Regions from separate parts of the Streptomyces sp. NPDC100445 genome, predicted to be linked through region 1. Evidence: riboswitches for the same ligand, from Rfam matches in the RefSeq annotation. Region 1 holds a riboswitch; the other holds the start of a gene.
The links. Region 1 has a riboswitch for S-adenosylmethionine ahead of thrC (threonine synthase). Riboswitches for the same ligand answer to the same signal wherever they lie in the genome.
Positions count from the first base shown of each region.

Region 1 (4,858 bases):
CCGGGACCTCCTTGGCGACCAGGTTCATGCCGTCGCGGATGGGGTTCACCAGGGCCACGTCGGCCAGCCGGTAGGCGGCCAGGGAACGCGCGAAGTCGTCCTTCACGTGCAGCACGACCGGCGTCCAGCCCGCCGTGCCGTACCGCTCGTTGATGTCGTCCGCGACCCGCCGCACCTCGGCGGTGTACTCGCGGTACACGGCGAGGTCCTGCCGGGACGGGTAGGCGAAGGCCACGTGGACGACCTTCTCCCGCCATTCGGGGTGGTCGTCGAGCAGCTGCCGGTAGGCCAGCAGGCCGCGCACGATGTTCTTGGACAGCTCGGTGCGGTCGACCCGCACGATCGTCCGGCGCGCCGTCCCGTCCGGGCCCGGGCCGATCTCCTCGCGCAGCGCCGCCATCCGCTCGGCCACGTCGTCCCGGTGGGCCCGCGTCCGCAGGAAGTCCGCGTCCGCGCCGAGGCCGTGCACCCCGATCCGGGTGCCGGCGGGGGCGTCGGCACCGAGGACCACCTGGCAGCAGGCGGTGAAGGCGTCCGCCCACCGCCGGGTGAGGAACGCCGCCCGGTCCGCGCCCAGGATGCCGCCGAGCAGCTCGGCGGCGATGTCGTCGGGCAGCAGCCGGAAGTAGTCCGGCGGCGCCCACGGGGTGTGCGAGAAGTGGCCGATGCGCAGGTCGGGGCGGAGTTCGCGGAGCATGCGCGGGGCGAGGGCCAGGTGGTAGTCCTGGATCAGCACCGCGGCGCCCTCGGCGGCCTCCTCGGCCAGCGCCTCGGCGAACGCCTGGTTGTAGGCGCGGTAGGACGCCCAGTGCCGCCGGAACTCCGCGTCGAAGACCGGCTCCAGCGGGGTCTGGTAGAGCATGTGGTGGACGAACCAGAGCACCGAGTTGGCGATGTCGTTGTAGGCCTCGGCGTGCACCGCCGGGTCGATGTCGAGCATCCGCACCCGCTGCCCGCCGGTGTCCGCGGCCGGCAGCAGCCCACCGTCCGCGCGCCGCACCGCCTCCCGGTCGCCGTCGCCGAGCGCGGCGCACACCCACACGGAGTCCGCGTCGGACCCGATGGCCGACAGGCCGGAGACGAGCCCGCCACCGCCCCGCCGGGCGTGCAGCGAGCCCCCCTCGTCGATCTGATACGAAACCGGGCCGCGATTGGACGCGACCAGCACCTGAGCCTGTTCAGCAGCGCCGTGCGAGGAAGCCATACGCCTCAACCTAGCCCGGCCCGGAAACGCTCAAACGTACGGTCCGTCCCGGAAGGGGACCGTATACGGCCCGTTCACGCCACCTTCCGCTCGGCGTACTCGGCGATCTCCACCATGGGCGGCCGTTCCTCGGTGTCCACCGAGTAGGTGCGCGGCTCGAACCCGTCCGCGCCCCGCTCGAACTGGGTCAGCGCGGGCCGCACCAGGTGCCCGCGGGCCAGCCGGAGCTGCGCGGTGCGGTAGATCGCGGCGGCCATCCGGCCCAGGGCCTGCCCGTCCTGGTGGCGGTGGAGGCGCACACCCACGTCGACCTGGGCCAGCGCGTCCAGGCCGACCAGGTGCAGCGCGTCCACCAGCATCCCCAGCTCCACGCCGTAGCCGACGGGGAACGGCAGCTGCTCCAGCAGGGAGCGGCGGGCCGCGTACTCGCCGCCCAGCGGCTGCACGAAGCCGGCCAGCTGCGGCCAGTGCATGTTGAGCAGCGGGCGGGCCATCAGCTCGGTGACCCGGCCGCCCTGTCCGGCCGCGCCGCCGAGCGGGCGGTCGTACATCGCCTTGACCAGGTCGACTCCGGGGTCGGTGAGCAGCGGGCCGACGATCCCCGAGACGAAGTCGGAGGAGAACTCGCGCAGGTCCGCGTCGATGAAGCAGACGATGTCCCCGCCGGTCACCAGCAGCGAGCGCCACAGCACCTCGCCCTTGCCGGGGACGGCGGGGATGCGGGGCAGGATGTCGTCGCGGTGGACGACCCGGGCGCCGGCGCGCGCGGCGACCTGCGCGGTGCGGTCGGTGGAGCCGGAGTCGACGACGACGATCTCGTCGACCAGCGGTATCTGCTCCACGAGGTCGTGGCGGATGACCGCGACGATGTCGCCGACGGTCTCCTCCTCGTCGAGCGCGGGCAGCACGACGCTGATCGTCTGGCCGGTGCGCTGCTTGGCGGCCAGGATCCGGTGGAGCGGTCGGTCGGTCACGGACCAGGAGCGGTCGGCCAGCCAGCGCTCGACTTCTTCCAGCACGGTCTGCGGCTCCTCACTGTCACGACCACACACAGGGTGTGATCCATCTCGCGGTACGGACGACTATCTCAACTGTCCTGGCCTTCGGTTACAGTCTTGGACAACGCCGGTGACCATCGCATGTCGGGGGTCGCCCGCGTCCACAACCACATATTGCTCATCCAGAGGGGCAGAGGGACACGGCCCGATGAAGCCCCGGCAACCCTCCAGTCGGTTCTCGTAGATCAGCTCTGATCGCTGCGCGAGGCTCCCGGCTAGGGAAGGTGCCAAATCCGTCTCACGGCGAAGTGCGTCGTGAGGAAGATGAGGAGAAAGGGCCTCGCCTCCATGGCTGTGCAGACAGTTGCAAGCACCAGCGGTTCCACCGTCGACCTCGGCCCCGCCACCGCCCTGAGCTGCCGCGAGTGCGGCCACCGCGTCCCGCTCGGCCCGGTCTTCGCCTGCGAGGAGTGTTTCGGGCCGCTGGAGATCGCCTACGACTTCTCCGCCCACGACACCGAAGAGCTGCGCCGCCGCATCGAGGCGGGACCCGCGAACATCTGGCGCTACGCACCCCTGCTGCCCGTCCCCGCGGACGTCGCCGGCAAGCCCAACCTGAACCCGGGCTGGACCGAGCTGGTCAGGGCCGACAACCTGGCGCGCGAGCTGGGCGTGACCGGCGGGCTGTATGTGAAGGACGACTCCGGCAACCCGACGCACTCCTTCAAGGACCGGGTCGTCGCCCAGGCACTGGAGGCCGCCCGCGCCTTCGGTTTCACCACCCTGTCCTGCTCCTCCACGGGCAACCTGGCCGGCGCGGTCGGCGCCGCCGCCGCCCGGGCCGGCCTGCGCTCCTGCGTGTTCATCCCGCACGACCTGGAACAGGCCAAGGTCGTCATGGCCGCCGTCTACGGCGGTGAGCTGGTCGGCATCGAGGGCAACTACGACGACGTGAACCGCTTCTGCTCCGAGCTGATCGGCGACTCGGCCGGCGAGGGCTGGGGCTTCGTCAACGTCAACCTGCGGCCGTACTACGCGGAGGGCTCCAAGACCCTCGCGTACGAGATCTGCGAGCAGCTCGGCTGGCGGCTGCCGGACCAGATCGTGGTCCCGATCGCCTCCGGCTCCCAGCTCACGAAGATCGACAAGGGGCTCCGGGAGCTGATCGCGCTCGGACTGGTCGAGGACCGGCCGTACCGCATCTTCGGCGCCCAGGCCGAGGGCTGTTCGCCGGTGTCCGCCGCCTTCAAGGCCGGGCACGACGTCGTACGCCCGCAGAAGCCGGACACCATCGCCAAGTCGCTCGCCATCGGCAACCCGGCCGACGGCCCGTACGTCCTGGACATCGCGCGCCGCACCGGCGGTGCCGTGGAGGACGTCACCGACGAGCAGATCGTGGACGCGATCCGGCTGCTGGCGCGGACCGAGGGCATCTTCGCGGAGACCGCCGGCGGCGTCACCGTGGGCGTCACCCGCAAGCTGATCGAGAACGGCGTGCTGGACCCGGCGAAGACCACCGTCGTCCTCAACACCGGCGACGGCCTGAAGACCCTGGACGCGGTGGCCGGGACCGGCCTCACCGCCACCATCCGCCCGACCCTGGACTCCTTCCGAGAGGCTGGCCTCGCATGAGCGTGACCGTTCGCATCCCCACCATCCTGCGCACCTACACCGGCGGCTCGGCCGAGGTCGCCGCCGAGGGCACGACCCTCGCCGAGGTCATCGCCGACCTGGAGAAGAACCACGCGGGGATCGCCGCCCGGGTCCTGGACGACCAGGGGAAGCTGCGGCGGTTCGTCAACGTGTACGTGAACGACGACGACGTCCGCTTCGAACAGGGCCTCCAGACCGCCACGCCGGACGGTGCCGGCGTCTCGATCATTCCGGCGGTCGCCGGCGGCTGAACCGCCGCATCATTACCTTCGGTAACGCCGGTTACGCGTCGTTCATGACATTGCCCTCTCCGTAAGAGAAGCGGAGGGGGCAATTCTGTGTGATTGAGCGCGGTAGAGTTGGGGAACACGGTCGCCGTCCACGGGTCGGCCTTCCGGGATTCCGTTCCGCGCGCCCGACTAGAAACAGCCAAAGTGCTGGGGTGTTCCGCGGCTTTTGTTCCCTTCGTGGGGCCCGACTTGCCCTGAAGTCGGATGAATTCTCGCCACATTCCGGACCGCTCGCGTCCAGATTTCTCGTCCGATTGACCTGTTGCAGACGGCAGTTGGACAGATACATTCAGCCGCGGTCGACGCGTTCCGGCGCACGCCCCCGGCTGAATGGGGGTGAGGTCTGACCCGGGTCCGCGAAGTGCGGATCTGTGCAAGGGCCAGTAATAGGGGAGTTAGGCATGGCTCAGGGCACCGTCAAGTGGTTCAACGCGGAGAAGGGGTACGGCTTCATCGCGGTCGACGGTGGTGCGGACGTCTTCGTCCATTACAGCGCCATTCAGATGGACGGCTACCGCACCCTGGAAGAGGGCCAGCGGGTGGAGTTCGAGATCTCGCAGGGCCAGAAGGGCCCGCAGGCCGACATGGTTCGCCTCAGCGCCTGAACGTCTCTCACGGCGAAGGGCCCGCACCGGCACAGGGTGCGGGCCCTTCGCCGTGCCCGGAGCCGTGTTCGCGTGGGGCTGACGGAGGGCTCGTACCCCCCGAGGCGC
Region 1 covers NZ_JBIVZV010000005.1:137,753-142,610, forward strand. The annotation lists gene ACIQVT_RS14750 (trehalose-6-phosphate synthase) at 1-1,204, opposite strand, end outside; gene ACIQVT_RS14755 (glucosyl-3-phosphoglycerate synthase) at 1,279-2,223, opposite strand; SAM riboswitch class I at 2,378-2,533, shown strand; gene thrC (threonine synthase) at 2,551-3,834, shown strand; gene ACIQVT_RS14765 (MoaD/ThiS family protein) at 3,831-4,106, shown strand; gene ACIQVT_RS14770 (cold-shock protein) at 4,547-4,750, shown strand.

Region 2 (4,858 bases), on a different contig from region 1:
GTCCGCGCGCTGGGCCTCCTCGCCGGCCGCGGTGACCAGCTTCACCCAGCCCGCCGGGCGCAGTACGTAGGCCGCGGCCGCCACGTCGAGCGGGTCCGCGGCCGGGGGCGGCGAGCCGGAGTCGAGGGCGCCGGCGAGTTCCGGCTGGACCTCTCTGTACTTCTCCCCGATCCGCTGCCGGAAGAGCGGGTCGGTCTCCAGCGCCGCCGCCATCGCGTTGCCGGCGAACTTGGCCCGGCGGTTCGGGGCGAACCGGGCGTACTGCCGCAACTGGGCGGGAAGTTCGGCCATGGTCAGCCCGCCGAAGCCGTCCGAGACGATCTGCACGACCCGCCGGCGCACGCCGTCGGGCAGCGGACGGTCAAGCACCTCGGCGGTGCCGTCGCCCGGCCCCCCGTCCGCGCTCTCCACCATCCGTCACACCCCAATACCGAAAGCCTCGGCGGGACCGCTCCGCTCAGGAGCCGGCGCCCGGCCTGTCCACGAGTTCCACCTGGTCCACCGCGTTGCACCAGCGGCAGCGCACCGACTCGATGGTCTCACCGACCACCTCGCGCTCCTCCACCGTCGGCTCGCCGGCGAGGTCGAGGTGGACGTACTCGACGACCTTGGAGGAGCGGGTCACGTCGAAACGGGTCAGGTTGCCGCACAGGGTGCAGCGCCATCGTGTCGTGGCCGTCGGCAGGGGAACCGTCATCGTGACTGTCCGCTTCCTTCTCGTGTCGGTCCGCGCCGTTCCCCGGCGCGTGTGGCTCGTAACCCTACGGCCTGCCGGGTGGTCGCCGCCCGTCCGTTCACGGCGGCGAGGCGGTCTGTCGGCTTGCGTCCCGTTACGTCATGCTCTGTAGTCATGATCAGCACCTGGAGCACGGCGGCCGGCAGGACACTGGGGCGGGTCCGGGGCACCCCGGCACCGATCACGTACGGCCTCATCGTCCTGTGCTGCCTGATCTTCGTCCTCGGCCCGGCCTCCGGGCTGACCCCCGGGTACGGCACCGGGGACGCGCTGCTCGCCGCGCAGCGGACGTACTTCCGGCGCTGGGGAGTGGTGCCGGGCCAGCTGTTCGGCGGACCGGCCCGGGAGGCGCTCACGCCGGCCACCGCGCTGTTCGTGCACGGCGGCTGGGTCCACCTGCTCGGCAACATGCTGTTCCTCTTCGTCTTCGGGGCGATGACCGAGGAACGCATGGGACGGGTGGAGTTCACCCTGTTCTACGTCGGCTGCGGCTACCTCGCCCTGCTGGGCTACGCGGCCGCCAACGCCACCTCCGAGCAGTCGCTGGTCGGCGCCTCCGGGGCGATCTCGGCGGTCCTCGGAGCCTTGCTCTACCTGTTCCCCCGCGCCCGGGTGACCAGTCTCCTGCCGTTCCTGTTCTTCCTGCCGCTGCGCTTCCCGGCGTGGGTGGTGCTGCCGTTCTGGGCGGCGCTCCAGTGGTTCGCGGCGGGGCGGGCCTCCGACGGGCCCGGGGTGGCCTACCTCGCGCACCTGGTCGGGTTCGGCCTGGGGTTCTGCTACGCGTGGGCGCGCTACGGACGCGGCCACCGCCGCGCGGGCGGTCCCGGCGCGGCGGTGGCCGACGGGCGGGCGACTAGAGTGAGGGCCGCACCAGCTCCGGTCACCGAGGGAGAGACACAGCCGTGATCACCGCGATCGTCCTGATCAAGACCAGCGTGGACCGGATCCCCGAGATCGCGGAGCGCATCGCCGCGCTGGAGAGCGTCAGCGAGGTCTTCTCGGTCACCGGCACCTACGACCTGATCGCCATGGTCCGGGTCGGGCAGCACGAGGACCTCGCCGAGATCATCCCCGGCCGGATCAGCAAGATCCCCGGCGTCGAGGCCACCGACACGCACGTCGCGTTCCGCACCTACTCCCAGCACGACCTGGAAGCCGCCTTCGCGATCGGCCTCGACAACTAGGCCCTCTCGTTCGGATCGCGCCGGGCTCAGACCGCCGGGACGCAGCGGCCGTCCTCCGTGCGGTAGCGCCAGCGGGCCCCGTCCCGCACCAGCTCGCGCACGGCGGCCACGAAGCGCTCGACGTGCTCGTCGGGGGTGCCGGCGCCGAAGCTGACCCGGACGGCGTTCAGCGACTTCTCGCCCGGGGCCGCCTCCGGGGCGCCGCACTCCCCCTGGGTCTGCGGGTCGGTGCCCAGCAGGGTGCGGACCAGGGGGTGGGCGCAGAACAGGCCGTCGCGGACGCCGATGCCGTACTCGGCGGAGAGGGCGGCGGCGAAGTGCGAGCTGTTCCAGCCCTCGACGACGAAGGACAGGACACCGACGCGCGGGGCGTCGTCGCCGAACAGGGAGAGGATCCTGACCTCCGGGACGTCGGCGAGGCCCTCGCGGACCGTGCGGATCAGGTGCTCCTCGCGGGCGACCAGGGTGTCCCAGCCGGCCTCGGTGAGGGCCTTGCACGCGGCGGCGATGGAATAGGCGCCGATCACGTTCGGGGAGCCGGCCTCGTGGCGGGCGGCGCTGTCGTGCCACTCCACGGCCACCCCGCCGTCCTGCCGCCGGGTCACCCGGCGGCTGGCGCCGCCGCCCGCGAGGTACGGGTCGGCCGCCCGGAGCCAGTCGGCGCGGCCGGCCAGGACGCCGGAGCCGAACGGGGCGTACAGCTTGTGGCCGGAGAAGGCGACCCAGTCGACGTCGAGGTCGCGGACGTCCACCGGGTGGTGGGGGGCCAGCTGGGCGGCGTCCAGGACGATGCGGGCGCCGTGGGCGTGCGCGGCGGCGGCCAGCTCGCGCACCGGCCACAGCTCGCCGGTGACGTTGGAGGCGCCGGTGACGCACACCAGGGCCGGGCCGTGGGGGTCGCGGTCGGCGAGGGCCCGCTCCAGGGTCTCCAGGGCCTGCCGCGGGGTGCGCGGGGCGTCGAGGTAGGTCACCCGGGCGTCCCGCCAGGGCAGCAGGGAGGCGTGGTGCTCGGTCTCGAAGACGAAGACCTGGCAGCCGTCCGGGACCGCGCGCGCCAGCAGGTTGAGGGAGTCGGTGGTCGAACGGGTGAAGACGACCTGGTCGTCCGGGCGGCAGCCGAGGAACTCGCCGACGGTCCTGCGGGCGTTCTCGAACAGGTCGGTGGAGAGCTGCGAGAGGTAGCCGGCACCCCGGTGCACGCTGCCGTAGTACGGGGCGTAGGCCGCGACGTCGTCCCACACCCGCTGGAGGGCGGGGGCGCTGGCCGCGTAGTCGAGCGCGGCGTAGGCGACCTCGCCGCCGGTGACGAGCGGGACGGTGACGTCGGCGCCCAGCACGGGCAGCGGGGCGTGGAGGGACCGGTCGGCGGCGGGGGTGGAGACGGACATGGCTGGACTCCCGTTAAGGCAGGTGGAAGCCACCGGGCGAGCGGACGTGCTCGAGCGTCGGTGGGGTGACAGGGGGATGCGGAGGCGGGGCTCTGCGGCCCTAGCGCATTCGCTGACTCACGGGAGGCTCCTCGACGACCAGGATCCCTGGTCCCACACTGCCGGGAGTGTGCGAGGGATCCGCGCTTGCCGCGGACCTTGCTGTCCACGGCCTGGTCTTCACCCGGGGCACCCCGCCACGGACGGAGGGTTGCCGGACAGTCGGCCGGGGCCTCATGACTGTCACTCATGACCTGGTGCAAGAAAGTACGCGAACTGATCGTCGCCCCGCAACCCGTGTCCGGATCGCGGGACGACACCGCGGTGCGGTCAGGCGTTGCTGGCCGCCACCCAGCGCTCCAGCACCCGCCGGGCCGCGCCCGAGTCGACCGACTCCGCGGCCTTCGCCATGCCCGCGCGGAGCTGCTCGGTGAGCGACGCGTCCGTCGGCTCCAGGGCCACCAGGGCGGCCGCCGAGTTCAGCAGGACGGCGTCCCGTACGGGCCCCCGCTCCCCGTCGAGGAGGCGGCGGGCCACCTCGGCGTTGTGGGCCGGGTCGCCGCCGCGCAGCGCCTCCACCGGGACCAGGTCGAGGCCGGCGTCACGGGGGTCGAAGGACTCCTCGCGGACCCGGCCGTCGCGGACCACCCACACCCGGGAGGTGGCCGTCGTCGTCAGCTCGTCCAGGCCGTCGTCGCCGCGGAAGACGAGGGAGGAGTTGCCGCGTTCGGCGAGGACGCCCGCGACGATCGGGGCCTCGTGCGCGACGGCGACGCCGACCGCCTGGGCCCGCACCCGCGCCGGGTTGGTCAGCGGGCCGAGCAGGTTGAACACGGTCCGGATGCCCAGCTGCCCGCGAGCCGCGCCCACGTGGCGCAGCGCCGGGTGGAACTTCACCGCGAAGCAGAAGGTGATGCCGGCCTCCTCCGCGACCTCCACGACCCGGCGCGGGGTCAGGTCGAGGTTGACGCCGAGCTTCTCCAGCACGTCGGAGGAGCCGGACGCCGAGGACGCGGCCCGGTTGCCGTGCTTGACGACCTTCGCGCCCGTGCCGGCCACGACCAGCGAGGACATGGTGGAGATGTTCACCGTCCGGGCCCCGTCGCCGCCCGTGCCGACGATGTCGACGGTGCGGCCGGGCACCTCGATGACGTGCGCGTGCTCGTACATCGTGCGGACCAGGCCGGTGATCTCCTGGACCGTCTGCCCCTTCGCCCGCAGCGCCACCGCGAAGCCGGCGATCTGGGCGTCGGTCGCCTCGCCGCGCATGATGCGGTCCATCGCCCACGCGGTGTCGTCGGCGGCCAGGTCCTGGCCCTGGAGCAGCCCGTTCAGGAGGACGGGCCAGGAGCGGTCCGCCGTGGTGTCGCCTCCAGCGGGGGTCACAGCGCTCATCAGCCGCTCCTCGTACACAGTCCTGCTCCGTCGCCCCCCACCCTATCCAGCCGCGGGCACCGCGAAGGGCCCCGTCCGCGAGGCGGACGGGGCCCTTCTGCGTGGTGTGGCGACGG
Region 2 covers NZ_JBIVZV010000002.1:579,036-583,893, reverse strand. The annotation lists gene ACIQVT_RS07985 (NYN domain-containing protein) at 1-414, opposite strand, end outside; gene ACIQVT_RS07980 (hypothetical protein) at 458-697, opposite strand; gene ACIQVT_RS07975 (rhomboid family intramembrane serine protease) at 851-1,642, shown strand; gene ACIQVT_RS07970 (Lrp/AsnC family transcriptional regulator) at 1,639-1,920, shown strand; gene ACIQVT_RS07965 (aminotransferase class V-fold PLP-dependent enzyme) at 1,947-3,308, opposite strand; SAM riboswitch class IV at 3,486-3,602, opposite strand; gene trpD (anthranilate phosphoribosyltransferase) at 3,678-4,742, opposite strand.
Region 2: another riboswitch for S-adenosylmethionine. It lies ahead of ACIQVT_RS07965 (aminotransferase class V-fold PLP-dependent enzyme); the one in region 1 lies ahead of thrC (threonine synthase).